Regions from separate parts of the Rhizobium sp. BK008 genome, predicted to be linked through region 4. Evidence: predicted binding sites of a transcription regulator. Region 4 holds the regulator's gene; each other region holds the start of a gene.
What was found. The regulator LexA, encoded in region 4, represses DNA repair genes until DNA is damaged. The targets are predictions, from matches to a motif close to TGTTCNNNNTGTGTTCNG.

Region 1 (7,542 bases), on a different contig from region 4:
GAGGACATCGTTTCGCTTTACCTGCAGACGGCCAATGCGCTCGATCCGAACAGCGCCGATACGCTGGTGCTGCTCGGCGGCATCGCCGAGAAGCAGAACCAGATGGACCGCGCCATCGCGCTCTACAAGAAGGTGCCGGAGAATTCGCCGATGCGGCGCATCTCCGAGCTGCAGCTCGGCCTTGCCCTTGCCCAGGGCGGCAAGGTGGACGAGGCGCGCAAGCATCTGCAGGCGCTGATCACCTCCGACCCGAAGGACATCCGCAGCTACCTCGCCTATGGCAGCGTGCTCTCCGATGCCAAGGACTACGAGGCGATGGCCGCCAATTACGACAAGGCCGTCGAAGCGATCGGCCCCATTCCCGGCCGCGCCAACTGGAGCGTCTTCTTCCAGCGCGGCATTGCCTATGAACGGCTGAAGAAGTGGGACCAGGCGGAGCCGAATTTCCGCAAGGCGTTGGAGCTCAACCCCGACCAGCCGCAGGTGCTGAACTATCTCGGCTATTCCTGGATCGACATGAACCGGAACCTCGACGAAGGTCTCGGGATGATCAAGAAGGCCGTCGATCTTCGCCCTGACGACGGTTACATCATCGATTCGCTCGGCTGGGCCTATTTCCGCCTCAACCGCTTCGACGATGCCGTCGACGAGCTGGAGCGGGCTGCCCAGATCAAGGCCGGCGACGCGACGATCAACGACCATCTCGGCGATGCCTATTGGCGCGTCGGGCGCAAGCTCGAAGCCGTCTACCAGTGGAACCGGGCGCTCAGCTCCGAGCCTGAGGCTGCCGAGATCCCGAAGATCAAGGACAAGGTCGCCAACGGCCTGCCTCCCGTCAGCGACGATGCCAAGGCGGCCGACAAGAAGCAGCCGGATCCGGCCCCCGTCACGCCGCCGCCGGTCGACAAGAAATCCTGACGGGCGGGACGCATGCCTGAAGAGGGCCTGGCCGACGCTTTCGGCGTCACCGAAGAGGCGCGCGCGAAGATCAACCTGGCCCTGCATGTGACGGGCCAGCGGCCGGACGGTTATCATCTGCTCGATATGCTGGTGACCTTCGCAGAGCATGGCGACCGGCTGGGTTTCCTGCCCGCACAGGCCGACGCCTTCACCCTGTCAGGCCGTTTCGGCGGCGCGCTTGCCGAAGATGGCGGCACCAACCTCGTGCTGAGGGCGCGTGATCTCCTGCGCGAGACGGTCGGAGCCCTCGCCTTCCCTGTGCATATCCACCTCCAGAAGAATTTGCCGATCGCCTCCGGCATCGGCGGCGGCTCGGCCGACGCAGCTGCGACCTTGCGGGGGCTGATGCGCCTCTGGGGCACGAGGTTGCCCGAGGACGCGCTTGCTATGCTGGCGCTGAAGCTCGGCGCCGACGTGCCGATGTGCATGGAAAGCCGGCCGCTGATTGCCCGCGGCATCGGCGAAAAGATCGAACCGGTGCCCGATCTGCCGGCCTTTGCCATGGTGCTTGCCAATCCGCTGAAGGGCGTGTCGACGCCCGAAGTTTTCCGCCGGTTGGCGACAAAGGACAATCCGGCCTTGAGCCTGGCTCCGCGCGTGCCCGGGACTGCCGACTGGCTCGCGGCGATCGGTGCCGCCCGCAACGATCTGGAACCGCCGGCGCGTGAGCTTGTGGCGGAGATATCGGAGATATCGGCGATGCTGCAGGCCAGCGGCGCGCTGTTGACCCGCATGTCCGGTTCCGGCGCCACCTGCTTCGGCATCTTTGCCACCATGACCGCCGCCGAAGATGCGGCGGCGGCTCTTCACGACGCGCGGCCCGACTGGTATTTCCAGGCGACGGAAACGGTTTCGGGAGGCATGTGATGGCAGCTCTGGACGAAAAGCGGCCCTTCATCGCGGTCGGTATTGCGGTTCTCACGATCTCGGACACGCGCACGCCGGAGACGGACAAGTCAGGCGACACGCTGGCGGCGCGGATCACCGAAGCGGGCCACCGGCTGGTCGACCGTGGCATCGTGCCCGATGATCGCACGGAGATTGCCTCCCGGGTAAAGGCCTGGATTGACAGCAAAGACATAGACGTCGTCATCACCACGGGTGGTACCGGCTTTACCGGCCGCGACGTGACGCCCGAGGCGCTGGAGCCTTTGTTCGAAAAGCGGATGGACGGCTTTTCCGCCATCTTCCACCGGATCTCCTACGAGAAGATCGGCACGGCGACGATCCAGTCGCGCGCCACGGCAGGCGTTGCCAATGCCACCTTCATCTTCGCGCTGCCGGGTTCGCCCGGCGCCTGCCGGGATGCCTGGGACGGCATTCTGAAAGGCCAACTCGACTACCGCAGCGTGCCGTGCAATTTCGTCGAGATCATGCCGCGGCTTGACGAGCACCTGAAACGCGGCGCGACGAAGTAGACTGCCTGCAAGAGCGGCATTCCTATGTGGCCAGGCCCGGCAGGACGGGCATGGTATCCCAGCTATCACCCGACAGCAGAATGCAGCTTACGCCGTGAACATCCGTGACGATGAGGGTCCAGGTGCCGCTTTCGGCGGCATAGACCTCAAGAATGGCGTTCTGGTTGATCAGTCCGACTGCCGTGAGCTTTTCGGCGAAGTTCTTGTCCAGGAAATTGACGATTTCGGGTCGGCCTGCGCAACTGCGCATCATCTGCGATGCTGCCGAATGCGGATGCGCGATCACCAATATCGGCAATATGACGGCCAGCAGGCCGTAGATCATACCGCGTGTCATGACGCACCTCCTTTCGCCGGGAACCCGGCAGAAGAGGAGATTGTCGCTGACCTGTTCTGCCGTTCACCGGCATTCCATGGCCATTCCGTTGCGAAGCGCGGCGCTTCGACGGCGCCATGTTTGAATTATAGCGCGAAATCCTATTGGGCGCCATCTTTTGCCCGAGCCGTGGGAGGGAATCGCGGCAACTACCGTGCGGCGCGGGCGACCCAGGACGGAATGAGCTCGCTCGCCAGCCGCCGCGGTTTCTGGCCCTTGACGAATTCGGCAAGCCGCATGCCGCTTTTGGCGGTGGCGAGTGCCAGCTTTTTCGGCACCAGGAAACCGAGTTCCAGCGGCGGTACGGCCCGGCCGACACGCTGGAAGAACGGGCGACGATAGCCCCTCGACGCAGTGAAGCGCGCCGGCAGCTTGTTCAGCGCCACATATTCGGCGATCTCATCGATCCAGCCCGCCTGCGGTCTGGCGCCCGGCTCGACGAAGAGCAGCCATTCGCCGCGCGCCGAGCGGACGATGTCCTTGATATCCCATTGCGAATGGAAGCGGCAGCCGGCAGCGTCGGCCACCCGTGAGGTGCCGTCGCGAGAGCCGTGATCGAGCACGATCACATCGCTCACCAGCCCCTCCACTGCGCCTGCCACCAAGACCGATAAAGTCTGCGCCAGTTCAGATTCCTGATCCTGACATTCGAGAACAACCGTCAACATTGACTGTTTATAATGCGCCGCACAAATTTTTGCCAGCGCCGTTTTCCTCATTTTGTTCTTGCATTGTTCTCATTTTGCCGATAGGAATTTAATCAGCAAAACGGGCGGAGGCGATGGCTTTCCGCCACGGGAGAATCCGATGAGAGAGCAGTCCCTGGCAGGGCAGGCCGCATTCGCGCCTGCCAATACGGCAGATATTGCCGATGCGATGATCGTTTCCTCGGGTCTAAGGGTCGAGGTCGATCGGCGGCGCGGGCGTGGGGCGGGATTGAACCCGACGGGGCGGTTCGAAGCGCTGCAGCGGGAGACCTTCGACGATGGCTGGCAGACATGGGAAGAACTGCCGCCGTTCAAGACGGAAGTGCAGGTCGAGAAGCCGCGCACGGCCATCACCCGCAACGAATCGCCGGATATTTCCTTCGACCGTTCGATCAATCCCTATCGCGGCTGCGAACATGGCTGCATCTATTGTTTCGCCCGGCCGACGCATGCCTATATGGGGCTTTCCGCAGGGCTCGATTTCGAGACGAAGCTGTTTGCCAAGCCCGATGCGGCAAAGTTGCTGGAGCGGGAGCTCGCCAAACCCGGCTACAAGGTGCGGGTGATCGCCATCGGCACCAATACCGACCCCTATCAGCCGATCGAAAAGGAATGGCGCATCATGCGCGGCATCCTCGAGGTCTTGAACAAGGCAAACCATCCAGTCTCGATCGTCACCAAATCGGCGATGATCCTGCGTGATCTCGACATTCTGCGGGAGATGGCAAGCAAGAACCTGGTGCGCGTCGGCATCTCCGTGACCACGCTGGATCGCAAGCTTGCCCGGACGATGGAGCCGCGGGCCGCAACACCGCCGCGGCGGCTGGAGACGATCCACACCCTTGCCGAAGCCGGCATCCAGACGGCTGTGATGGCCGCCCCGCTGATCCCGGCGCTGAACGATCACGAGCTGGAGCGCATTCTCGAATCGGCCAAGGCTGCCGGCGCCGCCGAGGCGAGCTATGTCATCCTTAGGCTGCCGCTCGAGGTCAGCCCGCTGTTTCGTGATTGGCTGCTGCAACATTACCCCGATCGTTACCGGCATGTGATGTCGCTGGTGCGCTCGATGCGCGGCGGCAAGGATTACGATGCCGAATTCGGCAAGCGCATGAAGGGCGCCGGTCCCTATGCCTGGCAGATCGCCAGGCGATTTGAGATGGCAGCCCGGCGTTTCGGCCTGACGCGACGCAGCGTGCCGCTGCGCGACGACCTGTTCGTGCCGCCCGACGGCAGCGGCGTCCAGCTGTCGCTTCTTTGACCTTTTGTTTTACGCAGTTCAGGCAAACCGCTTCGCGCTTTGCCGGGAACTGCTCTCTGGCCTTTACGCAATTCCGAACGGAAAACCGCTTCGCACTTTTCCTGGAATTGCTTGTAGCTTGCGCATCGGCTTCTCGATAGAACCGCCCTGTCTTCGAGCCCCGAGCGCAGTTCCCGCGGATGGCCTTGACCGCCACCATCCGCCGGACCGGTCCCCGGCCGCCGCCCTGATCCGGGGACTTGCGGGAAATCGGGTTGGCGTGCGAGGTTCAGCCGCATGAAACCTCGCACGCCACCCGATTCTCCCCTGCTTTTCGACACGGTTCCGCTCGTGCCGGATTTCAAACTCGAGCTCAAAGCCCGCAGGGCCGGCCACTGGCCGGTTGCCGGCGCCGACGAGGCAGGCCGCGGGCCGCTGGCCGGGCCCGTGGTCGCCGCTGCCGTCATCCTCGATCCCAAACGCATCCCCGAGGGTCTGAACGATTCCAAGCAGCTTTCGGCGCAACGGCGCGAGGAACTGTTCGCGCAGATTCTGGCGACCGCGACCGTCTCCATCGCCTCCTCCAGCTCGACGCGCATCGACGAGACCGATATCCGCAAGGCTAGCCTCGACGCCATGCGCCGCGCCATCTGCAGCCTCGCCATTCCGGCAAGCTACGTGCTGACCGACGGGCTCGACGTGCCGCCCGGCCTCGATTGCCCCGGACAGGCGGTGGTCAAGGGCGATGCCCGCTCGGTCTCGATCGCCGCGGCCTCGATCGTCGCCAAGGTGACGCGCGACCGGATGATGGCACGCGCGCATCATGTGTTTCCAGACTACGGCTTTGCCGCGCATGTGGGCTACGGCACCGCACAGCACCGCGCCGGCATCGAAAAACACGGCCCCTGCTCCCTGCACCGGATGAGCTTCCGGCCGTTGCGCAAGGTCGAGGATGGTCCCGAGATGGACGAGCTGATTTCCGAGTAGGAACGGAGAGGTCGCGGCATGGTCGTCCCTTCGCCCCGTTTACGGCGGTCCGAAGGATGGGTCGAGACCAGCGGCTCGCCCTCAGCACGAGGCCGAGTCGTCAACAAAAGAAAAGGCCGGGACATGCCCGGCCTTCGCTCTCAATCTTTCCGATACAGCTCAGTTGAGCCGCGTCTTGACCTGGCTCACGGCATTGCCGAAGAGCTCGGACTGGACCTTGGCATCGGCCTGCTTGGCAAGCACGGTTTCGGCGGCCGCGATTGCGAGATCGACGGCAGCGGAACGCACCGCCTTCATCGCCTCGGCCTCGGCCTGCTTGATCTTCTGCTCGGAAAGCGCCGTGCGGTTGGCGACGAATTCTTCCGTCTTCTTCTTCGCCTCAGTGGTCAGCATTTCGGCTTCGCGCTCAGCGGCGGCAACGATGTGGGCCGCTTCGGCTTCCGCTTCCTTGCGCTTGCGCTGGTATTCGGCGAGCAGGTGCTGGGCCTCTTCGCGCAGACGCTTGGCTTCGGCCAATTCGTTGCGGATCTGGTCGGCGCGGTCGTCGAGCGACCGTGCCATCATGCCCGGAACCTTCAGGTAAACGACCAGCGCCAGGAAGAGGACGAGGCCGACAAAGGCGAAGAAAGTCGCGTCAAAAGCAAATTCCATCGATCAAGCCTCCTTCTTGGCAGCTGCGACGGCAGCAGCGACATCGGCCTTGGCGACGGTGCCGCCGATCAACTGATCGACCACGGCAGCCGCGGTTTCCTCGGCAATGGTGCCGACGTCGGCGAAGGCCTTGGCCTTGATCTCGCCAATACGAACTTCGGCAGCCTTGATCTTTTCCGACAGGCTCGCCTCGACAGCGCGGCGATCCTCTTCGGCTTTGGCCTTGGCGGCGTCGCGTGCGGCAGAGCCGATCGCGTTGGACTTGGCGCGCGCAGCGGCCAGTTCACCTTCATAGGTCCGGACGGCGGCGTCGGCTTCCGCCTTCAGGCGGCCAGCTTCTTCCAGATCCTGGGAAATGCGCGTGTGACGCTGATCGAGGATGGCCCCGATGCGCGGCGCGATGACCTTTTGCATGAGCAAATAGAAGACGCCGAACGTGATCACCAGCCAGAGCAGCTGGGATGCGAAGGTCGTCGAATCGAAAGGCGGGAAAGGGCCGCGGGCGTGTTCGCCTTCGGCAACACCAGTCTCGGTATGGACCTCGCCTGCGGCCGGAGCGGCATGCGCATCCGTACCCGTCGCTGCCGCCGGTGCTTCCTCAGCGTAAGCCGGGGTCACAAAAAACATGCTCACCTCCAGGTGGACTGCAAATGCAAAGGATCACGGCTTGCGGTCGCAGGCCGTGATCCATCTATTCGCCGATATCAGACGGCGAAGAGGAGGAGGAGAGCGACGAGCAGCGAGAAGATGCCCAGAGCTTCCGTAACGGCGAAGCCGAATACCAGACGGCCGAACTGGCTGTCAGCGGCAGACGGATTGCGCAGTGCGCCGGAGAGGTAGCTGCCGAAGATATTGCCGAGGCCGAGAGCCGTACCGGCCATACCAAAGCAAGCCAGGCCTGCACCGATGTACTTTGCTGCTTCCGCTTCCATGTTGAACTCCTTTGAAATGGTTGTTGCGGCGAATGACTGACGCCCTTTGACGTCGATGTCGTTATCCTTAGTGCCCGCCCGGATGGATTGCGTCGTTGAGGTACATGCAAGTCAGTACCGCAAAGACGTAAGCCTGGAGGAAGGCGACGAGGAACTCGAGACCGGTCAGGGCGACGGTCATGATGAGGGGAAGAACGGCTCCGCCGACACCGACAGCACCGAGGGCTCCAAGCGAGGCGACGAAGCCTGCGAACACCTTCAGCGTGATGTGACC
Region 2 (7,542 bases), 370 kb from region 4:
ACGGCGAAGTCGTGCCGCAGCCGATCGACCATCCCACCCTTTTCCATCCGGATACACCGGCGCCGATGCCGCTGCTTTCGGATGTCGAACTGCGGCCTTCCATGCCCGACAGCCCCGAAAAACCGGTGCAGGTGGCAATGAACGACACGGCTGCGATGCCGATGCCGGCAATACAGCCGGCCGCAACACCCGAACCCGAGCCGCCGTCCGAGCCGATCAGCATGCTCGTCACGCGCCGGACGCTGCGCGAGACGGTGATCGACATCCAGACCCTGCTCAACCAGCTCGGCTTTTCCGCCGGCGATCCGGACGGCTTGCTCGGTCCGTCGACCGTGCAGGCGATCAGGGATTTCAGGGCCCTGCGGCCGGCGGAATTTGCCGGCGACAGGAGCCTGGTCTCCGACACGCTCCTCAAGGAAGTTTATGCCGCAACCGGCAAGGGTCAGCCGCCGAACGGCGTCATCATGGTGCGGCAGGCCTTCAAGCCGATCTTCGAAGCGCCGGTGACGATCGCCGATCCGGGCTTGGCGCTCGGCACACATTTCTTCACGCTGCATGCTGTCGATGAAAAGGCCGGTACGGCGAACTGGCTCGGCATTACGCTAGAGAACAATCTCTCCCGCGAGACGATGAAGCGGCTCGGCATCACCAATCAGGAAAGCTCGATCGTCACAGGCAGGCCGATCGCCCGTTCGCTCAGCCGCATCACGATCCCCGACGAGACCCGCCGCAGGATCGATGCGCTGATCGCGCCCGGCTCGACGCTGACGATCTCCGATACCGGCCTCGGCCGGGAGACCGGCGAAGGCACGGATTTCATCACGATCACCCGCGGGTGACGCGGGGCTGATCAAACCAGTTCGACGTCGACGACGCCGGGGGCGGCGCGAAGGGCGGCGGCGATCTCAGGGGTGATGCGGTATTTCTCCGGCAGCGCCACCTCCACCTCGCGTTTGCCCTCCTCCTTGATGACGATGAAGGAAACGAGGCCGTCGCCCTTGGCGTTCAAGTGGCCGGCGACCATCCTGAGCGGCCCGGAATCCCTGACATAGACGCGCAGCGCCTTCTGCATCTGCAGCGACTTTTCCTCCAGCGACTGGATCGTCTGGATGCGCAGGCCGATGCCCTCCGGCCGCTCCTCGCCGGTGGCCGTCAGCACGAAGGATTTTCCGGATTCGAGCACGTCGCGATACTGGTTCAGCATTTCCGAAAACAGCACCGCTTCGAACTGACCGGAAGAATCCGAAAAGACGATGATGCCCATCTTGTTGCCGGTGCGGGTCTTGCGCTCCTGCTTGGAGATGACGGTGCCGGCAAGCCGGGCATTGGCCGCGCCCTGTTTGATCGCTTGGGAAAATTCGGCAAAGGTCTGCACCCGCATCTTCTGCAGGATGTTGTTGTAGGAATCGAGCGGGTGGGCCGTGAGATAGAAGCCCAACACCTGGAATTCCTTCAGCAGCCGCTCCGAGGGGAGCCAGGGCGAGAACGGCGGCAGCGAGATTTTCTCCGGTCCCGTGGTCAGCGTGCTGCCGAAAATGTCCGACTGGCCGCTCAGCTTGTTCTCTTGGGCGCGCTGGGCATAACCGAGGATGCGGTCGAGGCCGGCGGCTAGCTGGGCGCGGTCCATATCGAAACAATCGAAGGCGCCGGCATAGATCAGGCTTTCGAGCACGCGGCGATTGACCTGGCGCGGATCGATGCGCAGGCAGAAATCCTCGATGCTGGCGAAGGGCTTATCGCCACGCACCGCGACGATATGGTCGACGGCGGATTCGCCGACGCCTTTGAGGGCGGCGAGCGCGTAGTAGATGCGGTTGTCGCCGGTTTCGAAATGGCGGAAGGAGGTCTGCACCGAGGGTGCGATCACCTCGATGCCAAGGCGCTTGGCATCCTGGCGGAAATCATTGACCTTTTCCGTATTGGACATGTCGAGCGTCATCGAGGCGGCGAGGAATTCGACCGGATAATGCGCCTTCATGTAGGCCGTCTGGTAGGAGACGATGGCGTAGGCGGCGGCATGCGACTTGTTGAAGCCGTAATTGGCGAACTTCGCCAGCAGTTCGAAGATATTGTCGGCCTGCGGCTTCGACACACCGTTCTTGACGGCGCCGACGACGAAGCGCTCGCGCTGCTGGTCCATCTCGGCCTTGATCTTCTTGCCCATGGCGCGGCGCAGAAGGTCGGCTTCACCCAGCGAATAACCGGACAGGACCTGGGCGATCTGCATCACCTGCTCCTGGTAGACGATGACGCCTTGCGTTTCCTTGAGCAGGTGGTCGATCATCGGATGGATCGATTCCAGCTCTTCGTCACCGTGCTTGCGGGCATTGTAGGTCGGGATGTTCTCCATCGGGCCCGGACGATAGAGCGCCACCAGCGCGATGATGTCCTCGATGCAGTCCGGCTTCATGCCGATCAGCGCCTTGCGCATGCCGGCACTTTCCACCTGGAACACGCCGACCGTTTCACCGCGCGACAGCATCTCGTAGGTCTTCTTGTCGTCGAGAGGAATGGCCGCGAGATCGACCTTGATGCCGAGCTTGGCGACGAAATCGACAGCGACCTTCAGCACCGTCAGCGTCTTCAGACCGAGGAAGTCGAACTTGACCAGGCCGGCCTGCTCGACCCATTTCATGTTGAACTGGGTGACCGGCATATCGGAGCGCGGATCGCGATACATCGGCACCAGCTTGGAAAGCGGGCGGTCGCCGATGACGATGCCGGCGGCATGGGTCGAGGCGTGGCGGTAAAGTCCCTCGATCTTCTGGGCGATATCGAGCAGGCGCGCGACAACCGGTTCCTTAGCCGCCTCCTCCTGCAGCTTCGGCTCCTCTTCGATCGCTTTGGACAGCGGGGTCGGATTGGCCGGGTTGTTCGGCACCAGTTTGCAGATCTTGTCGACCTGGCCGTAAGGCATTTCCAGCACGCGGCCGACGTCGCGAAGGGCGGCGCGCGCCTGCAGCGAACCGAAGGTGATGATCTGCGCCACCTGCTCGCGGCCATACTTGGCCTGGACGTAGCGGATCACCTCTTCGCGGCGGTCCTGGCAGAAGTCGATGTCGAAGTCCGGCATCGAGACGCGTTCGGGATTGAGGAAGCGCTCGAAGAGCAGCGAAAAACGCAAGGGATCGACGTCGGTGATCGTCAAGGCATAGGCGACCAGCGAACCGGCGCCCGAGCCGCGGCCGGGACCGACGGGAATGTCATGCTGCTTGGCCCATTTGATGAAGTCGGCAACGATCAGGAAGTAGCCGGGAAACCGCATGCGTTCGATAACGCTGAGCTCGAAATCCAGCCGCTCGCGATAATCCTTCTCCTCGTAACCCGGCGACATGCCGAGCGTGGCCAGCCGCATGTCCAGCCCTTCGACCGCCTGGCGGCGCAGCTCGCTCGCCTCGGCGCGTTCGGCCTCCTCGGCATCGTCGGTCGCACCGGTGAAGCGCGGCAGGATCGGCTTTCTGGTCTTCAGCACGAAGGAGCAGCGCCTGGCGATCTCGATGGTATTTTCCAGCGCTTCCGGCAGGTCTGCGAAGAGCTTGGCCATCTCGGCCCGGCTCTTCAGATAGTGATCGGGCGTCAGGCGAAAGCGGCTGTCGTCGGAGACGATGGCGTTGTGCGCGACCGCCATCAGCGCATCATGGGCGTCGTAATCGTCGCGCGTCGGAAAGAAGGCCTCGTTGGTCGCAACCAGCGGCAGGTCGTGGGCATAGGCAAGCCCGACAATCTTCTGCTCGTGCCGCTTGTCGTAGGTGCCGTGGCGCTGCAGCTCGACATAGAGCCTGTCGCCGAAGAGACGCTTCAGCAAGAGCAGTCGGGCCTCCGCCTGGGCGGGATGTCCTTCCCTGATCGCCATGTCGACCGGGCCGGTCGGGGCGCCGGTCAATGCGATCAGCCCTTCCGTGCCGGCCTCTTCCAACCAGGAGGCTTTGATATGAACGGCCTGGTTGCTTTCGCCGCCGAGATAGGCCCGGCTGACGAGATCGACGAGCCGTTCGTAGCCGGCATCGGTCGCGGCGAGAAGAACGATCGACGGCAGCTTGACCAGGGCTTGCTGGCCGCCGCGCTTTTCCGTTTCCAACCCATCTCCCATGTCGATCGAGACCTGACAGCCGATGATCGGCTGCAGGCCCTCGTCCATCGCCTTCTGGGAGAATTCGAGGGCGACGAACAGATTGTTGGTGTCGGTGATCGCAATCGCCGGCTGGCTGTCGCCGGTCGCCTTGTAGAGGATCTTCTTCAGCGGCAGAGCGCCCTCGAGAAGCGAATAGGCGGAATGGACCCTCAGGTGGATGAAACCCGGCGTGCCGCCGGTCGCCTCACCCGTTGAACCCTTTGCCGTATCCGCCATGACATGCCTTCCCAATCACCCGAATGAATCGGACGCATTGTCGGCATAGAGGGCGATGATGTCCAGAAGAAGTCCCGCCTCCGGACCGCATGATTGCCATGCGGTCCCCTGAAAACTTTAGATCGCCATCACGATGAGCGAGAAGCTGGCAACGAACATTGCGATGGAGGTAAATGCTGCGATATCACGGATCATGTCAGTCATCGGGCTCTCCTTTACTCGTTATGTTTTCAATTTGTTCCATGTATGTTCCGTTGTCAACAGGAATCTTTTCCTTCTTTCTTGCGTGTGGAAAATCCCGGATGCGCGCGGCGAATCGCACGAACTGGCACTTGTTGTGATCTGGGGCCGCCATGCCCTTGCCCCGCCCCCACAGACCAGACATCGTGTTCGGGCGGCCGCCTTCCCCTCAAAGTGATGCGCTTACTCCACCAGAAGTTCTCTTTTTGTTCTTTACATGTCGCGACCTATTTGCCAGCATCGGGCCGAAGGGAGAACGACATGCTCGACATTGCGATGCTGAATGAATTCATCGTGGAGGCGAAGGCTGCGACCTATGTCGGGGGCGGCGTGCCGCGCGCGCCGTGCCGGCCGGGTTCCCACGATATCGGTTACGAACGCGGTGACTGGCGCTATCTCGACAGCTATTTCGGCGGCACCGATTTCGCCGGGCAGGAAGTGGTGTGGTTTGCCGGAGAGCCCGCCTGGGCGATGAATTATTTCGGCTGCGTCATTGCGCCTGAGCTCATCGACGGCACAGCAGCCGGAGCGGTGATCAAGGCTGCACTTTCGGCGATGTATCGAGAGGGCCGGTTTCTGGACGGCATGGAATTCGATCATCCGTTCGGCCGCTATATCGATAGCAGCGAAGGCGGCTGTGCGCGGTTCACCGGCCATGAATGCATCATGGTCGACGGCCAGAAGGCCTATGCGCTCGATTATCGCGGCGGGCTGGTCATCCCCTGAGCACAGCCTCAGAAATCAACGATCTTGCCGTCGGAGATCGTGACGCGCCGATCCATGCGGCGGGCAAGCTCGTGATTGTGGGTGGCGATCAGGGCGGCAAGGCCGGACTGGCGCACCAGCGCTTCCAGCGCGTCGAAGACGTAGCTTGCCGTTTCCGGGTCGAGATTGCCGGTCGGCTCATCGGCAAGAAGCAGGGTCGGCGCATTGGCGACGGCGCGGGCGATCGCAACGCGCTGCTGCTCGCCTCCGGAAAGCTCGCCCGGGCGGTGCGAACCACGATGGCCGATGCGCATATAATCGAGAAGCTGGCCGGCCCGCTCTCCGGCTTCCTTCCAGGAAAGCCCGGCGATCAGCTGCGGCATCATGATGTTTTCGAGCGCCGAGAATTCCGGCAGCAGGTGGTGGAACTGGTAGACGAACCCGATTTCGCTGCGGCGGATCGCGGTACGTTTATCGTCGCTCAGGCCGTCACAGGCATGGCCATTGATGTTGACTTCACCGCCGTCCGGATGCTCCAGGAGGCCGGCGACATGCAGCAGCGTCGATTTGCCGGTGCCGGAAGGGGCGACGAGAGCGACGATTTCGCCTTTCGATATCGAAAAATCTGCGCCCTTCAGGATCGGGAGCAGCGTATCGCCCTGCCCGTAATGGCGCTCGACGCCGGTAAGCTTGAGAACGACGTTGCGTTTCATGAAGGCGGCATTCCTTATTCGTAGCGCAGGGCCTGCACCGGATCGAGCTTTGAGGCACGCCAGGCGGGGAAAATGGTCGCAATGAAGGACAGCGTCAGCGCCATGACGACGATCGAGATCGTTTCGCTGAGATCCATTTCGGCCGGCAGCTGGCTGAGGAAATAGACCTGCGGATTGAAGAGTACGGTGCCTGATATCCAGGAGAAGAACTGGCGGACAGATTCGATGTTGACGCAGACGAGAACGCCGAGCAGAACGCCGGCAATAGTGCCGACGATGCCGATCGCTGCCCCGGTCATGAAGAAGATGCGCATGATCGCACCGGCGGTGGCGCCCATGGTGCGCAGAATGGCGATATCGCTGCCCTTGTCCTTCACCAGCATGATGAGGCCGGAAATGATATTCAGCGCCGCGACAAGCACGATCAGCGTCAAGATCATGAACATGACGTTGCGCTCGACCTGGAGTGCGGAGAAGAAGGTCTGGTTGCGCTGGCGCCAGTCGGTAATGGCGATCTGGCGGCCGGCCGCCTCCTCCACCTTGGGCCTGAGATCGTCGATATCGTCCGGATTGTCGACGAAGAGCTCGATCGACTGCACCAGCCCCTCGGCGTTGAAATAGAGCTGCGCTTCCTCGAGCGGCATGAAGATGATCGAGGAGTCATATTCCGACATGCCGATCTCGAAGAGGCCTGAGATCTTGTAGGACTTGATGCGCGGGCTGACGCCCATCGGCGTGATGTCACCATCTGGCGACGTCAGCGTAATGAGATCGCCGACGCGCAGACCGAGCTGGTCGGCCATGCGGGTGCCGATCAGCACACCGTCGCCGGAGGCATAGCCGACCATATCGCCGGATTTGATGTTGTCGGAGATCGTCTTGAGCTTGGTCAGGTCGTCGGCGCGGGCGCCGCGCACCAGCGCGCCGGTGCTGCCACCGGCCTGGGCGGAAGCGAGCACCTGGCCCTCCACCAAGGGCAGCGCCATCTTGACGCCGGGTACGGCGGCGAGCTTGCCGCTGAGAGCGGGATAATCGGTGAAGGGGCCGTCGACCGGCTGGACGATCATGTGGCCGTTAATGCCGAGAATGCGCGAAACGAGCTCGGTGCGGAAGCCGTTCATAACGGCCATGACGATGATCAACGTCGCAACGCCCAGCATGATGCCGACGAAGGAGAAGCCGGCGATTACCGAGATGAAGGCCTCCTTGCGGCGGGCGCGCAGATAACGCCACGCCACGAGGCGTTCGAAGGTGGAAAATGGCTTGCCAGCCGGACCCAAGCCGGATTTTGAACTCCGGTCCACTGCTGCCTCTGCCATTTCGCCTCCGTTTCCTTAAGCCACGAACCGGTTGATCGCCGCTTCGATGGTCATCGTTTCGCGGGCGCCGGTCTTGCGGTCCTTCACTTCAACTTCGCCGTTGGCGACCGCGCGCGGGCCGGCGATGATCTGGACGGGCACGCCGATCAGGTCGGCGGTCGCGAATTTCGTACCGGCCCGATCGTCGGTATCGTCGTAGAGCACATCCTTGCCGGCC
Region 3 (7,542 bases), on a different contig from region 4:
CGCGCTGGTCGGCGAAGAGGGCATCGTCTCCCGTCTCGGCGGCGATGAGTTCGGTATCATCTTCCCCTGTTCGATGACGCGCCAGGCGATCGCCGATCTCGGCCAGGCGCTTTGCGCCGCGGTCCGCGAACCTTACGAAATCCCCGACGGCTCGGTCCGCGTCTTCGGTTCCTGCGGCATCGTCTATCCCGATATCGGCGAGTACACGGCCGAGGATCTCTACGAGAAAGCGGACTTCGCTCTTTACCAGGTCAAGAGCAAGCGCAGCAGCGGCGTCGAATTCTTCTCGCCCGACCACGAGAAGATCCTGACGCAGCGCCACCTGATCGAACTCGAACTGCAGGCGAACGACTTCGCCAAGGAATTGAAACTGGACTATCAGCCGATCGTCGAATTGAGGAGCGGCCGCGTCGTCGGCTACGAGGCGCTCGCCCGCTGGGACAGCGCCCGCTTCGGCCGCATCAGTCCGGAAGCCTTCATTCCCGCTGCCGAGCGCACAGCGGTCATCGGCCGCATGACCCGCATCCTCTTCGCCAAGGCGCTCGAAGCGCTGGCGATCATTCCCAGGCATCTCAGGCTGTCCTTCAATCTCTCGGCGCGCGATATCTGCGACCACGAGACCTCGATGGCGCTGCTTGCCATGATCACCCGCTCTGGCATCGATCCGAAGCGGATCGAATTCGAGATCACCGAGACCGCACTGCTCTCCGATTTCGACACCGCCGATCAGGTGATCACGATGCTGCGCGCCGCCGGCATCTCGATCGCGCTCGACGATTTCGGCACCGGCTATTCGAGCCTGAGCCATATCCACCGTCTCGGCTTCGACAAGCTGAAGATCGACAAGGCCTTCGTGATGAATTTCGATCGCGACGCTCGTTGCATGAACATCACCCGCTCGGTCGCCAATCTCTGCCAGAACCTCGGCATTGCCTCCGTCGCCGAAGGCGTCGAAAGCGAAGAGATCGCCGAAGGATTGAAGGCGATGGGCGTTCGCCTGGCGCAGGGCTATCATTTCTCGCGGCCGCTGCCGCTGGAACTTGCCATCGACTACGCCGCAAGGTGCGATGCCGCGGCCTCCGCCCGCAATTCACTGTCTGCCTGAACAATCAAATTCGCGACCGGTCGCAAAGCGACTGGAGCGAAGCTGGATCGTCGTCTATTCATGGTCGTAACCGAGGAGGTAAACCATGCAGGACGGCGAAGTCATCATTGAACGGCGGGGCACCGCAGGCGTGATCCGGCTCAACCGGCCGCGGGCGCTGAACAGCCTGACGCTGCCGATGATCCGCGCGATCACCGAGGCGTTGCAGGCTTTTGCCGGAGATTCCGAGATGGCAAGCGTCGTGGCCATGGGCGAGGGCGAACGCGGCTTCTGCGCCGGCGGCGATATCCGCGCCCTGCATGAGAGCGCCCGCGCCGGCGATGGCCTGGCGGCAAGCTTCTGGCGCGAGGAATTCCGCCTCAACCATCTGATCGCCTCCTACCCCAAACCCTATGTCGCGCTGATGGACGGCATCACCATGGGCGGCGGCGTCGGCCTGTCGTCGCACGGCCGCCACCGCATCGTTACCGAGCGCACGCGGCTTGCCATGCCCGAAACCGGCATCGGCTATGTCCCCGATGTCGGCGCCACCTGGCTGCTGCCGCGTAGCCCCGGCGAAGCCGGAACATGGCTCGGCCTGACCGGCCTCGATATCGGTGCCGCCGATGCGATCCATGCCCGCCTCGCCGACCTGCAGATCGCCTCGTCGCGGCTCGGCGCGGTGATCGATGCTCTGTCGACCCTGCCGCGCGGCAGTTCGTCCGGCGATGTCGATGCCGTCTTGCAGGCGCTTTCCGAGTCTCCGGGAGAAAGCCGGCTCAGGCAGAACGCGGCGACGATCGATCGCGCCTTCCGTTTCAACAGCGTCGAGGAGATCCTGGCCGCACTTGCCGGAGAGGAAGGCGACTTCGCCGCCGAGACGCGTCGGGTGCTGCTGACGCGGTCACCGACCAGCCTGAAGCTCGCTTTGCGGCTGCTCAGGGCCGGTCGTGGCAGCGCCTCGCTCGCCGAATGCCTCGGCCGCGAACTCGGCGCCTGCCTGCAGATGCTGGATAATCCGGACTTCTTCGAAGGCATCCGCGCCGCCGTCATCGACAAGGACCGCAATCCGAAATGGTCGCCCGCGTCAGTCGAGGCCGTGCAGGCCGCAACAATCGAGCATTTCCTGAAACCGGCCGAGCCGCCGCTTTCGCTCTGATCTGTCCTGGGCCTATCGCCACATGCCGCGCATGCGGGCGCCGACATCGATGCGCACCTGCCGCGCCTGCGCTTGAGCGGCGGTCTGCGATTTCACCTGCGGCCAGCTGCAGGCCTCGAAGAACTGCAGCAGTGTCGCGGGAATGAAGCGGCTGCGTGAGGCATAGACATGCCGGTCGCCCTGCGAATTCTGCCCATAGGTGAAGAAGCGTTGCGGCACGACGAGGTCGAGGCCATCCCGGGCGCGCGTCATCGCCACATAGAGCAGCCGGCGCTCCTCCTCGATTTCGGCGGTGGCGCCGACGGCGAGATCGCTCGGAATGCAGCCGTCGACGACGTTCAGCATGAAGACCCGCGTCCATTCCTGGCCCTTGGCGGAGTGGATGGTCGACAGGATGAGGTAGTCGTCATCGAGGAGCGGCACGCCCGCCTGGTCGCTGGTCGCATCCGGCGGATCGAGGGTGAGTTCGGTTAGAAAACGCTCGCGTGAGGCATAACCGCTGGCGATCTGCTCGAGCTGCAGCAGATCGGCCTGGCGCGTCGCGGCGTCCTCATGCAGCCGTTCCAGATGCGGCACGTACCATTGCCGCGCCAGACCGATTTCCGCCGGCCAGCCGGCCTTGCCGGTCTTCAGCTCCTGCAGCATCGAAACGAAATCAGTCCAGTCCTCGCCGGAGCGCGGCGGGGCCGGCATGGCGGCAAGCGCGGATAACGGGCTGGCATCCTCGGCCATCAGGTCGAGCGCCTTCTGCGCCGTCGACGGCCCGACGCCCGGCAGGATCTGCATCAGCCGGAAGCCCGCCACCCGGTCGCGCGGGTTCTGCGCGAAGCGCAGCGCAGCCAGCATATCCTTGACATGCGCGCTGTCGAGAAACTTCAGCCCTCCGAACTTGACGAAGGGAATGTTGCGCCGGGTCAACTCGACCTCAAGCGGCCCGCTGTGATGCGAGGCGCGGAACAGCACGGCCTGCTGCTTGAGCTTGAGACCTTCTTCGCGGTTGTCGAGCACCATGTCGGCAACGTAGCGCGCCTGCTCGGCCTCGTCGCGCACCGTCACCAGGCGCGGCCGCTCGGACGATTGCCGCTCGGTCCAGAGATTCTTGGTGAAGCGCTCCGAGGCAAGATCGATGACAGCGTTGGCGGCCGCAAGGATCGGCTGCGTCGAGCGGTAGTTGCGGTCGAGCGTGACGATATCGGCGGCCGGGCTGAAGGCGGCTGGAAAATCGAGGATATTGCGCACCGTCGCGGCACGGAAGGAATAGATCGACTGCGCATCGTCGCCGACGACGGTCAGCCCCTGGCCACCGGGTTTCAGCGCCATGAGGATCGAGGCCTGCAGCCGGTTGGTGTCCTGATATTCGTCGACCAGCACATGGTCGAAGCGGCTGCCGATATCCTCGGCAATGACAGTCTCGCCGACCATCTGCGCCCAGTAGAGCAGCAGGTCGTCGTAGTCGAGCACGTTCTGGCTCTGCTTGGACTCGACATAACAGGCGAAAAGTTCGCGCAGCTGTTTCTCCCACGCCGCGCACCAGGGAAAGGCGTCGCGCAGCACGAGATCGAGCGCGGTTTCCGAATTCACCGCCCGGGAATAGATGGCAAGACAGGTGCCCTTCGTCGGAAAGCGGCTTTCCGTCTTGGAGAAGCCGAGGTCGTGCCGGATCAGGTTCATCAGGTCGGCACTGTCTTCGCGGTCGTGGATGGTGAAATCCGGATCGAGGCCGATCTGCTGGGCGTAATCGCGCAACAGCCGCGCGCCGATGCCGTGGAAGGTACCCGACCAGGAAAGCGCGTCGGCCATGACGCCGGCATTGGCACCAAGCACATCGCGGCAGATGCGCTCGACGCGCCGCGCCATCTCGGCGGCTGCCCGGCGCGAGAAGGTCATCAGCAGGATGCGGCGGGGATCGGCGCCCTTGACGATCAGATGGGCGACCCGATGCGCCAGCGTATTCGTCTTGCCGGAGCCGGCGCCGGCAATGACCAGCAGCGGCCCGGCAATATGGCTGCCGTCGGTGAGCGTGCCGTGCTCGACGGCCATGCGCTGCTGCGGATTGAGCTTTTCGAGGTACATCCAGCCGTCCGGTCGGGCTCCCGCAGAATCACTGGGGAAAGATTAGATGTTCCTTGAATGTTCGCGATTGCCCCCGCTGTCAAGCGCCGCGCTACGTCGAGCACGCCTCAATCGGGGAAATCCGGGCCGACCACGCGCCGCACCAGTTTCAGGCTGCGATCCGGCTGGAGAATATAGGTTTCCTCCACCCGCTGGCCCGTCCCGTTGTAGAATTGGTGATGGACGGCGCTGCCGACCGGCGATTTGGTGAGCTTCGTTCGCGGCTGGCCGCCATAGGTAATGCTGCCGGGAATGGGCTCCAGCGCCGGGCTATCGGCCGAGGAGCAGCCGGCAAGCAAGGCCGCGGTCAACAAGGCTGATAGAAGCGCTTTCATCGTCTTCATCCCTCTTTCGACTGCAGCCAGATATGGAAATCGCCACGTCTTTCGCCAAGGGCTGGCCACCCGGCCGCAACGAAATGCCTCGCCGCGGCGTTAACTGATATCTACCAACATCAGGAGACGGTCACGGTGCTCGGATTTCCAGCATTCACCGACCATGAGGAGTCCCGCCGGCAGGGCCACAGCGATGCGGCGACGCGCGCTTCGGTGGAAAGCGCCCTTCATGCTGCCGGCGATATCGAAGCGGCGGACATCATCGTCAGCATATCGGGCGCCTATGTCGTCCTGGAAGGTTTCGTGCGCCGGCGGAGTGATGTCGAGCGGGCCGTCGAGGTCGCCGAGGGCATCGTCGGCCGAGGTTATGTGCGCGGACGCCTGCTACGACGCTAGCCGGCCCGCGTGCCCTCCATGTCTTGCGGCGCATGACGGGAACCAAAATGCCCTCCCGCGGGTTGAAAGGCCGGACCCAAACGCTGGAGAACCTCATGCAGTCGCTTCTTCGCATCTCCGCAATGACCGTGATAACAGGCGGTGTCCTTGCCGGCTCCGCCCATGCCTCGCTGGAAACCGGCACAAATTATTCCGCTTTGCCGAAGGACCAGATCGCCCTCAACGAATATACCGGCGCCGTCGCCTGCCAGCCGGCAGAGCCACACTATCTCCCTTCCTTCATCCGCGCGGCGGACGGTACGATCATCGGCGTCGGTTATGTCGAGGTCGAGGACGAGGGCGGCGCGGACTGCTGAAAACATGAGGACTTGCTCGGACGAGGCTCGCCTGCGTCTCCGCAGAGGGTACGAGCCTCTAACCATCATCATGATGGCTGGGTATCTTCTATGAAGACACCTGTACCAGGCGCAACGCCTGTTGCACCAAAACCCGGCGCGAGTTCGATGCAGGGTTAAGCAAAATTAAAACATTGTTCCGTTCCGGCACGTTCCGTTTACCGAAACGCCGGGAACGGCCGGAAATCCTGAGCGAAGTGCAGCGCATAACCCCGAAAATCGAAATCGATTTTCAAAAAGGATTTTGCGCCGGTTCAATGCAGCTTCAGCTTCGCCTCTTCGGCTGCCGCCAGAAACTCGGCTCTTGCCTCTTCCACGCTCTTGCGCCCGTCGAGCGCTGCCCGGCAGGTGCTGCGGGCCTTGATGTAACGAAGCCCGCGCATACTCGGCCAGAGATCCGCCAGGCACTTCAACGCATCGAACGGACCATTGACCGTTCGCGCATCGGCACCTTCGAAACCGACCTTGACCGGGCTGTTCCATCTTTCAGTTGCCATCGATACTCCTCCACGATTGTCGACAGAAACGACGTGCAGTATCTCCCAGTTCCTCCGGGGAGACTCCGCTATGATAGGCATTCTAGCGCGATTTTTGCGGTCAACAATGGTGAATCGATTATTGCTGATGAGACGAAATGTCAGCCTGCATGGCCTTCCCGGCTCTCGTCAGATGGCTGCCCTGCGAGAGGTTGGTGAAACGGAGAGCGTGCGGCCGGGTCCCTTCGCCCCGTTTACGGGGAGAAGGTGGCGGCAGTCGGATGAGGGGCCGGCCTCGCCGAGTGAGCAAAATGATTCCTAATACTGAAAGAAAACTGGTGCTGCCGAGTGGGATTGAACCACCGACCTCACCCTTACCAAGGGTGTGCTCTACCACTGAGCTACGGCAGCAGGACCAGATCCGCGCGAGCCGGGGCTCAATCGCGGGAACGGGGCGGCTATTGCCACAGCTTGACGGCAAGCGCAAGCAGCAAATTCCAACTTCGCGTGGATTGCCATGCAAGGGCCTTTTGGATCCGCGCGAATTCGGCTAATCCTTTTGGCATGAACGACAAGACCGAAACCGGCCAGCAGAGCCGCAAAGAGGCAATCGAGGCACAGGCGAAACTGCGTCGCGAGCGCGCCGCTGAAAAGCTCAGGGAAAATCTGGGGCGACGCAAACAGCAGGTGCGCGCCCGCCGTTCGGGCCAGGCCGACGAAACAAATGGACTGCCCGCCGCAAAAATGGACGAATCGTAATGTTCCGTCCCGGACGAATTGAAGCGTCGTCAGAAATCCCCTAAACACTCCACTCCTTATTCCAAGGCAGAACTTTCAGGAAAGGCGGGCGCGGCCCGTAAGCGCACATGGATCGTATCAGAATCGTCGGCGGTAATGAGCTGAATGGCATCATTCCGATTTCCGGCGCCAAGAATGCCGCACTGCCGCTGATGATCGCCTCGCTTCTGACCAGCGATACGCTGACGCTCGAAAACGTGCCGCATCTGGCCGATGTCGAACTCTTGATGCGCATCCTCGGCAATCATGGCGTCGATGTCGCCGTCAACGGCCGCCGCGAGCGCCAGGAAGATTCCTACGCCCGCACGATCCATTTCACCTGCCGCACCATCGTCGATACGACAGCCTCTTATGAGCTGGTCTCGAAGATGCGCGCCTCCTTCTGGGTCATCGGCCCGCTGCTCGCGCGCGAAGGCCATTGCCGCGTGTCGCTGCCGGGCGGCTGCGCCATCGGCACCCGCCCCGTCGATCTCTTCATCGAGGGTCTGACGGCGCTCGGCGCGACGATGGACATCGATGCCGGTTATATCAACGCCAAGGCGCCGGCCGGCGGCCTGATCGGCGCGCGCTACACCTTCCCGAAGGTCTCCGTCGGCGCCACCCATGTGATGATGATGGCGGCAACGCTTGCCCGCGGCACGACGGTTATCGGCAATGCCGCCCGCGAGCCCGAAGTGGCCGATCTCGCCAACTGCCTGAACGCCATGGGCGCCAAGATCACGGGCGCGGGGACTGCGACGATCACCATCGAGGGCGTCACCTCGCTCTCCGGCGCCCGTCACCGCGT
Region 4 (7,542 bases):
GCCGTCGCGCAGTTCGACCGCCTCATGCGCGCCCGTCGAGGCGCCCGAGGGAACAGCCGCGCGGCCCATGCTGCCGTCTTCGAGATAGACATCGACTTCGACGGTGGGATTGCCACGGCTATCGAGAATCTCGCGGGCGATGATATCGGTGATTGCAGTCATGGGTTCTTCCTGCTCAGTGGGTGATAAGTCGTTCGAAACCTGTCTTAATCGAAGGCGAGCAAATTACAATGCCGCAATTGCCAGCCTTCGAACCAGCGTTCCGATGTGGACGAAAGCGCGTCGCGATCTCTAACATTCGCTTGGTCCGCGCTTTGCTCTTTGGTTTTGCGCGACATGCTTATAGCGCGATCATGTCAGACTGTTGAACGTCAAGCTGGGTAATCAGGCCTTGGCGACCGCATCGAAGGCAAGCAGCTTTTCGAGGAGCCGCGGCATGTCCTTGAGATAGACCATGTTCGGTCCGTCGGAAGGCGCATTGTCGGGGTCCTGATGGGTTTCGAGGAAGACGCCGGCAATGCCGGTCGCCACCGCTGCGCGCGCCAGCGTTTCAACGAATTCCCGCTGGCCGCCCGAGGAATCGCCCTGCCCGCCCGGCTGCGCCACGGAATGGGTGGCGTCGAAAACAACGGGAGCACCCATCGACGCCATGATCGGCAGCGAACGCATGTCGGAAACCAGCGTGTTGTAGCCAAACGAGGCGCCGCGCTCGCACAGCAGCACGTTCGGATTGCCGCTGGCGTTAAGCTTCTTCAGGACGTTTTTCATATCCCAGGGAGCGAGGAACTGGCCCTTCTTGACATTGACGACGCGGCCGGTATTGGCGGCGGCGATGAGAAGATCGGTCTGGCGGCAAAGGAAGGCCGGGATCTGCAGGACATCGACGGTCTTTGCCACCTCGGCGCATTGTTCGGCGGTATGAACGTCGGTCAGGACGGGAAAGCCGAATTCCTTCTTGAGGTCGGCAAAGATCTCCATGCCCTTTTCAATGCCGATGCCGCGTTCGGCCGAAAGCGAAGTGCGGTTCGCCTTGTCGAAGGAGCTCTTGTAGACGAGGCCGATGCCGAGCTTTCCGCAAAGCTCCTTCAGCGTGCCGGCCACCATGAAGGCGTGGTCGCGGCTCTCCATCTGGCAAGGGCCGGCAATCAGCGACAGGCGGCCGGTGTTGGAAAAGGTGACCTGGCCCTGGCCCTCGCCGATCTTGACTTGGGAATTCGTATCTGTGCTCATCGTGTTTCCTCGAAGGCGAAAAGCGTGCCCTGCCCGGGCGCGGGCTTCACCAGAATGCGATTGTTCTTGCGCGTATATGTCACCCCGTTAGCAGCCAAATGCGCTTCTGTCACGGCAAGATCGGCGACAGCGAAGAGAATCGCCCGGCCGCGCAGGCCGCGGTCGGCGTATGGGACAGCGACCTCGAAATAGGCCTCCAAACCCTCCGGCGTCATCAGGCTGATTTTCACATTCGACGCCGCGATCTTGACGCCGAAACCGGTGTTCTCGACTGCCGATTGCGCGCTGGCAAGACTGACGAAGGCGGCGAAGGCAGCCGCATCGGGCGCGCAAAGCACCACCTCGGCAATGCCGGTGACGCCATTGGCATGCGCCTCCAGCGCGCCGCGGTCGGCCGGCAGCGGATTGACGCGCTCGACGGTGAAGAGAAAGAGATCGGGCGCGCGCAGGTCGCCGGCAAAGGCCAGCCTGAAGCCGGCAATGCTCTCAGAACCATCCGGCATCGTCATCGGCCGGCTGAACGCCAGCATCTCGCCGGCGCTCGCTCCGTCGCCGACGAAATTCCGATGATCGATATCGGCATCCTCGCTGCCGAAGGCCACCGCCGAAAGCCCTTCCTCGCCGCAGCGGAATCGGAAGGCGCGGTTGCGGGCGGTGAAGACATTGCCTTGCCGCGCCGATGCTTCACTTTCCCTAACGCTCGCAATCCCGAGCGGCTCCAGATAGGTCTTATCGGCAAAAAAGACGCAGGCATTCTCCGTTCCGAAGGGATGACGCGCATCGGCGGCAACGGTAAAGCCCAGCTTGCCGAGCCTCTCGCGCGCCAGATCGATATTGACGACCGGCAGCACGACATGATCCAGCGGGCGTGGTTTGGCGGAATGCTCGTTCATGGTATCCCCTCTCCTCACACGGCAGAGATGTGCGACAGTGCCGCGCAAGGCAAGACTTGTCGGCCAATCCGGCGAATGAAAATAAAAATCTCAACGAGTTGGCGCCAAGTTTTACGGAAATTTAGCTACTTGCGGAACACATATGGAACATATAGTGTCTGTTCTGGATTTGTTTCAATCACGAGGTCACAACGTCGATGCTCACGCGCAAACAACAGGAGCTTCTCCTCTTCATTCATGAGCGCATGAAGGAATCCGGCGTTCCGCCGTCTTTCGACGAAATGAAGGACGCCCTGGATCTCGCTTCGAAGTCCGGGATTCACCGGCTGATTACTGCGCTCGAGGAGCGTGGCTTCATTCGCCGCCTACCGAACCGGGCCCGCGCACTCGAGGTCATCAAGCTTCCGGAGGCCTATAGCCCCAGCATCCAGCCCCGGCGCGGCTTTTCGCCGAGCGTCATTGAGGGCAGCCTGGGCAAGCCCCAGCCGGTCGCCACTCCCGCTCCTGCAAAACCCGTCGCCGACAATGGCAACTCAGTCTCCGTGCCGGTCATGGGCCGGATCGCCGCCGGCGTTCCGATCTCGGCAATCCAGAACAACACCCACGACATCGTCGTTCCGGCCGATATGCTCGGCTCCGGTGAACACTACGCGCTGGAGGTCAAGGGTGATTCGATGATCGACGCCGGCATTTTCGACGGCGACACCGTGATCATCCGCAATGGCAGCACCGCAAGCCCTGGCGACATCGTCGTTGCTCTCGTCGACGACGAAGAAGCGACGCTCAAACGCTTCCGCCGCAAGGGCGCCTCGATCGCGCTGGAAGCGGCCAACCCGGCTTACGAGACCCGGATCTTCGGGCCAGACCGCGTCAAGGTGCAGGGCAAACTCGTCGGCCTTATTCGCCGCTATCACTGACACCCTGCAGGCCGGTTTCGACAAAGCTGTTGCTGCGCCAGTCATAGGCGCGATGGCGGATCCATGGCCGCCACAGATCATCGAATGCGGTTGTGACCTCCATGCCGGCCTCCGCGAACCGCAGCTCGACGGAACCGGTCCGGCGCAACGTCTCGCCGGTGAAGAGCGTCGCGCCTGAGCGGCAGCTGTTGAAACGCAGGCGGACCGACGTTACCACGATATCGGCCGCATCGCAGGCCGGAGCGAGATAGGCGGCATTGTCGATGACGGCGACCACATGACCGTTGCCAAGCCTTGATATGCACCAGGCCTTCTTGACGCAGGAAAAGCGGTTTGCGTCACCGCCGGCTGCAGCCGCCCGCATCGCCGCCCTCGCTTCGTTCTGCTGATCGCGGGAGAGCTTGACGCGGCGGTCCTCTCCCGCTGGCGGGACAGCAGGACCATCCAGCATCTTCGGCGGGTCATGCGCCGGCAGGACCAGCGCGCGCTGCCATTGGTCGAAGATGAAATCCGGCGGGTTTTCACGGTTGGAGGCCATTGCCGCCGCCTCGACGACCGCGACGAGACTGCCATCTTCCGAAATCACCAGATCCGGCGGCCGGGGAACCGGCAGAAGCAGCAGGATGAGCGTTGCGACTGACATGATCGACGTGCCCATATGGCGCAGCCGAGTGCGGAGCAGCGTCAGCAGCAGGAAGCCTGCCACGGCGACCGCGAAATACCAGGCGGGCAAGCGGCCGATGCCGATGTCGCCACCCCAGCCGGACACGGTCTTGGCGACGGCGATCACCAGATCGAGGCCGAATCCGACAATCTTCCAAGGCAAAACGTCCAGACCGAAAGGCATGAGCAGCATCGCCAGCAACCCGGCCGGCATGATGATGAAGGAGATGATCGGCATCGTCGCGAGGTTTGCCGGCAGGCCGTAGGCGGTCAGGCGATGAAAATGCTCGATCGAAAACAGTGCGGTGGAGAAACCGCCGATCAGCGAGGTCAGGAAGACACCGCCGAAGAACCCCGCAACCGCGACGAAAGGCCTGACGATCGGCAGCTTCAGGAAGGCATTCTCGCGGACGCGCCGATCCTTCCACAGCTGATAGCCCGACACGAGCGCCAAGGTTGCGGCAAAGGACATCTGGAAGCTCGGCCCCAGGACTTCGGAGGGCGAAATGACGAGGATGACGAGCGCGGAGAGAGCGACATTGCGCAGGCTGATCGACGGCCGGTCAAAGAAGACGGCAATCAGCATGATGGCCATCATGATGAAGGCGCGTTCGGCCGAGACCGCGAAGCCGGAGATCAGGAAATAGGCCGTGACGGCGATGAGCGCGCCGGCGGCGGCGATCTTCTTCGTCGGATAGGCCTGGGCGACGCCGGGAAAGAGGCTGAGCAGCATCCGGAAGCCGACGAAGAAGATGCCGGCCGACAGCGCCATGTTGAGTCCTGAGATGGCGATGATATGCGCCAGACCGGACTGGCGCAGCGCCTCCGTGGTCGCATTCGAGATGGCGCGCCGTTCGTCCGTCACCAGAGCAGCGGCAAAAGCGCCGGTGTCGCCGGGCAGAATCGATCGGATGCGGTCGCCGATGCCGCTGCGCAGCCGGTAAAGCCATTCGAGCAGGGCTTCCGCCGTCGATCTGGCAGCCTGCGGGCCTGCCTGCAAATCGACTTTCGTCGGCGCGCCGTAGAAGAAACCATTGGCGCCGATGCCATCGAAATGGGCCCCGAAAGAGAAGTCGTTGAGCTCTGGAAGTGCTGGGCCTGACGGTGGTGTCAGCCGAGCCCTGCCGGTGATGATGTCACCGATCTCGAAAGGCGCGTCGGCGCCGCGGGCGATCGCGGTTATCCGTTCCGGCGGCCGCTTCACCTGCGGCGCCTCGGTGCCGGTGACGGCCAGAATGTAGCGCCACCGGCCGCGACCATCGCCTTCGCGCCGTTCGACACGGCCGGTCACCGTCGTCGTCACGGCGGAGTCGAGGATCACGGTCGAAGCCCGCCAGCTTTCGAACTCCGCCGAGACCATGCCACCGGCCATAAGTGCAAGCGCCAGCAGGACGGTCCGCAATGCCGCCCGCATACGGCTGGCGATCAGAACCGCGGTCGTAAGCACCAACAGGCAGAGCAGCGGTGCAATGACCGGAAAATCCGATGCTCCAAGAAACCAGAAGACTGATCCGGCGCCGAGGAAGACCGGCGAGAATAGCAGCAGGCGGCCATGATCCGCCTCCTCGCCCAGCATGCGCCTGCCGGCACGCAGCGATTGCGAGGCCAAAGCCGGCAGGCGATGGCGCAACGGTGTCGCCGACTGCGTCCTTGCCGGCCGCGACACCACGGCAGGGGGAGAAAAACCGGAGGTATCGGCAAGGCCGGCGCCTGCTTCCGGCCGCAATTCGACTGTCGTCAATTCCTGCATCCGCCGCCCAAGCTCACCCGCCAAGGCGGCCAGAATGCAACCTCCCATCAAATCCGGCAAGAATAATCGATTGAAATATGAGGGAAAATCGCGAGTGCCAAAAGACCAGTCGAATCATCAGCTTCCGATATGCACGCGGCTCATCGCTGCAGTGCCTAAAAGGTGATACCGCAATGCACAAAATGCCGTCACGGTAACTTGGCATTAGCTTCGCGATCATATAGCTATCGGTGAGGACGCTTAACCCCTATGGCGCTTTTAAGGCGCCACCGCCATTTCGGAGGATCAGCATGACGGATCAAAGCGCTACAATAAAAATCGGTGACAAATCTGTCGACCTTGCCGTCAAGAGCGGCACGATCGGCCCGAGCGTCATCGATATCGGTGCCCTCTACAAGAACACGGCTTCCTTCACGTACGATCCGGGTTTTACCTCGACCGCATCCTGTGAATCGAAAATCACCTACATCGACGGCGACGAAGGTGTTCTGCTGCATCGCGGCTATCCGATCGAGCAGCTCGCCGAGCATGGCGACTTCCTGGAAGTCTGCTACCTGCTTCTCTACGGCGAACTGCCGACCACCGCGCAGAAGAAGGATTTCGATTATCGCGTCACGCACCACACCATGGTGCATGAGCAGATGAGCCGCTTCTTCACCGGCTTCCGCCGCGATGCGCATCCGATGGCCGTCATGTGCGGCTGCGTCGGCGCGCTGTCGGCCTTCTATCACGACTCCACGGACATCACCGATCCGCACCAGCGCATGGTCGCCAGCCTGCGTATGATCGCGAAGATGCCGACGCTCGCCGCCATGGCCTACAAATACCATATCGGCCAGCCCTTCGTTTATCCGAAGAACGACCTCGACTATGCGTCGAACTTCCTGCGCATGTGCTTTGCCGTGCCTTGCGAGGAATATGTGGTCAATCCGGTGCTTGCTCGCGCCATGGACCGCATCTTCATCCTGCATGCCGATCACGAGCAGAACGCTTCGACCTCGACCGTCCGTCTCGCCGGTTCGTCGGGCGCCAACCCGTTCGCCTGCATCGCGGCCGGCATCGCCTGCCTCTGGGGGCCTGCACATGGCGGCGCCAACGAAGCAGCGCTCAACATGCTGAACGAAATCGGCACAGTCGACCACATCCCGGAATATATCGCCCGCGCCAAGGACAAGAACGACCCGTTCCGCCTGATGGGCTTCGGCCACCGCGTCTACAAGAACTATGATCCGCGCGCCAAGATCATGCAGAAGACGACGCATGAAGTGCTGGGCGAACTCGGCATCAAGGACGACCCGTTGCTCGAAGTGGCGATGGAGCTGGAGCGCATCGCGCTCACCGACGAATATTTCATCGAGAAGAAGCTCTATCCGAATATCGACTTCTATTCCGGCATCACTCTGAAGGCGCTGGGCTTCCCCACGACCATGTTCACCGTGCTCTTCGCGCTCGCCCGCACCGTCGGCTGGATCGCACAGTGGAACGAGATGATCGAGGATCCGGAACAGCGCATCGGCCGTCCGCGCCAGCTCTATGTCGGCGAACCCAAGCGCGACTATATCCCGGTTTCGAAGCGCTGATCGCTTCAAAGCCTAAAAGAAAACCCGGTCAGAAACGGCCGGGTTTTTTCTTTTTCAGGACATCGAGAAGGATCTTGGCGGCATGCTCGCCGGGCGGCTTTTCGGTCTGCATGCGCTGCCAGATAAGGTCATAGCCTTCCTTCATCGCCTTCAGCTGGTAGGTGTCGGCCGACAGCCTTTCCATCCAGCGGGCGAGACTGGCGCCGCGAACGATATCGTTGAGATATTCCGGCACGACCGCGTAATCGGCGATCAGGTTTGGCAGCGCGCCTGTCCAGGTCTTGATGGTTGATGTCAGCAACCGCATGATCCAGTCGACCTTGTAGGCGGAGACGACGGGCACATCGGCAAGCGCCAGCTCAAGAATGACAGTTCCGGACGCCGCCATGGCTGCATCGGCTTCGGAGAAGGCTTTCCATTTCGCTTCCGCGCCGACGACGATCTCCGGTTTTACCGCCCACCCCGCCGTCATTTCGCGGACAAGCGCCTCCTTGTGCGTCACCGTCGGC

Region 1: the regulator LexA is predicted to act here: its motif matches at 3,476-3,493, upstream of FHT69_RS19950 (PA0069 family radical SAM protein).
Region 2: the regulator LexA is predicted to act here: its motif matches at 4,585-4,602, upstream of dnaE (DNA polymerase III subunit alpha).
Region 3: the regulator LexA is predicted to act here: its motif matches at 4,364-4,381, upstream of FHT69_RS25985 (ATP-dependent helicase).

Annotation. Positions count from the first base shown of each region.
Region 1 is NZ_JACIFK010000004.1:420,338-427,879, forward strand. It holds gene FHT69_RS19925 (tetratricopeptide repeat protein) at 1-918, shown strand, start outside; gene FHT69_RS19930 (4-(cytidine 5'-diphospho)-2-C-methyl-D-erythritol kinase) at 931-1,827, shown strand; gene moaB (molybdenum cofactor biosynthesis protein B) at 1,827-2,378, shown strand; gene FHT69_RS19940 (hypothetical protein) at 2,401-2,715, opposite strand; gene FHT69_RS19945 (glycosyltransferase family 2 protein) at 2,904-3,422, opposite strand; gene FHT69_RS19950 (PA0069 family radical SAM protein) at 3,562-4,719, shown strand; gene FHT69_RS19955 (ribonuclease HII) at 4,996-5,685, shown strand; gene FHT69_RS19960 (F0F1 ATP synthase subunit B) at 5,845-6,336, opposite strand; gene FHT69_RS19965 (F0F1 ATP synthase subunit B) at 6,340-6,963, opposite strand; gene FHT69_RS19970 (F0F1 ATP synthase subunit C) at 7,041-7,268, opposite strand; gene FHT69_RS19975 (F0F1 ATP synthase subunit A) at 7,336-7,542, opposite strand, start outside.
Region 2 is NZ_JACIFK010000001.1:2,012,229-2,019,770, forward strand. It holds gene FHT69_RS09905 (L,D-transpeptidase family protein) at 1-839, shown strand, start outside; gene dnaE (DNA polymerase III subunit alpha) at 851-4,348, opposite strand; gene FHT69_RS09915 (DUF5680 domain-containing protein) at 4,850-5,314, shown strand; gene FHT69_RS09920 (ABC transporter ATP-binding protein) at 5,323-6,006, opposite strand; gene FHT69_RS09925 (lipoprotein-releasing ABC transporter permease subunit) at 6,021-7,325, opposite strand; gene proS (proline--tRNA ligase) at 7,341-7,542, opposite strand, start outside.
Region 3 is NZ_JACIFK010000007.1:379,245-386,786, forward strand. It holds gene FHT69_RS25975 (putative bifunctional diguanylate cyclase/phosphodiesterase) at 1-1,105, shown strand, start outside; gene FHT69_RS25980 (enoyl-CoA hydratase/isomerase family protein) at 1,191-2,243, shown strand; gene FHT69_RS25985 (ATP-dependent helicase) at 2,256-4,316, opposite strand; gene FHT69_RS25990 (hypothetical protein) at 4,424-4,699, opposite strand; gene FHT69_RS25995 (BON domain-containing protein) at 4,826-5,086, shown strand; gene FHT69_RS26000 (hypothetical protein) at 5,182-5,442, shown strand; gene FHT69_RS26005 (DUF982 domain-containing protein) at 5,736-5,978, opposite strand; tRNA gene FHT69_RS26010 (tRNA-Thr) at 6,294-6,368, opposite strand; gene FHT69_RS26015 (hypothetical protein) at 6,522-6,716, shown strand; gene murA (UDP-N-acetylglucosamine 1-carboxyvinyltransferase) at 6,824-7,542, shown strand, end outside.
Region 4 is NZ_JACIFK010000001.1:1,639,880-1,647,421, forward strand. It holds gene eno (phosphopyruvate hydratase) at 1-162, opposite strand, end outside; gene kdsA (3-deoxy-8-phosphooctulonate synthase) at 385-1,230, opposite strand; gene FHT69_RS07960 (VOC family protein) at 1,227-2,123, opposite strand; gene lexA (transcriptional repressor LexA) at 2,321-3,040, shown strand; gene FHT69_RS07970 (ComEC/Rec2 family competence protein) at 3,021-5,453, opposite strand; gene gltA (citrate synthase) at 5,744-7,033, shown strand; gene lpxB (lipid-A-disaccharide synthase) at 7,062-7,542, opposite strand, start outside.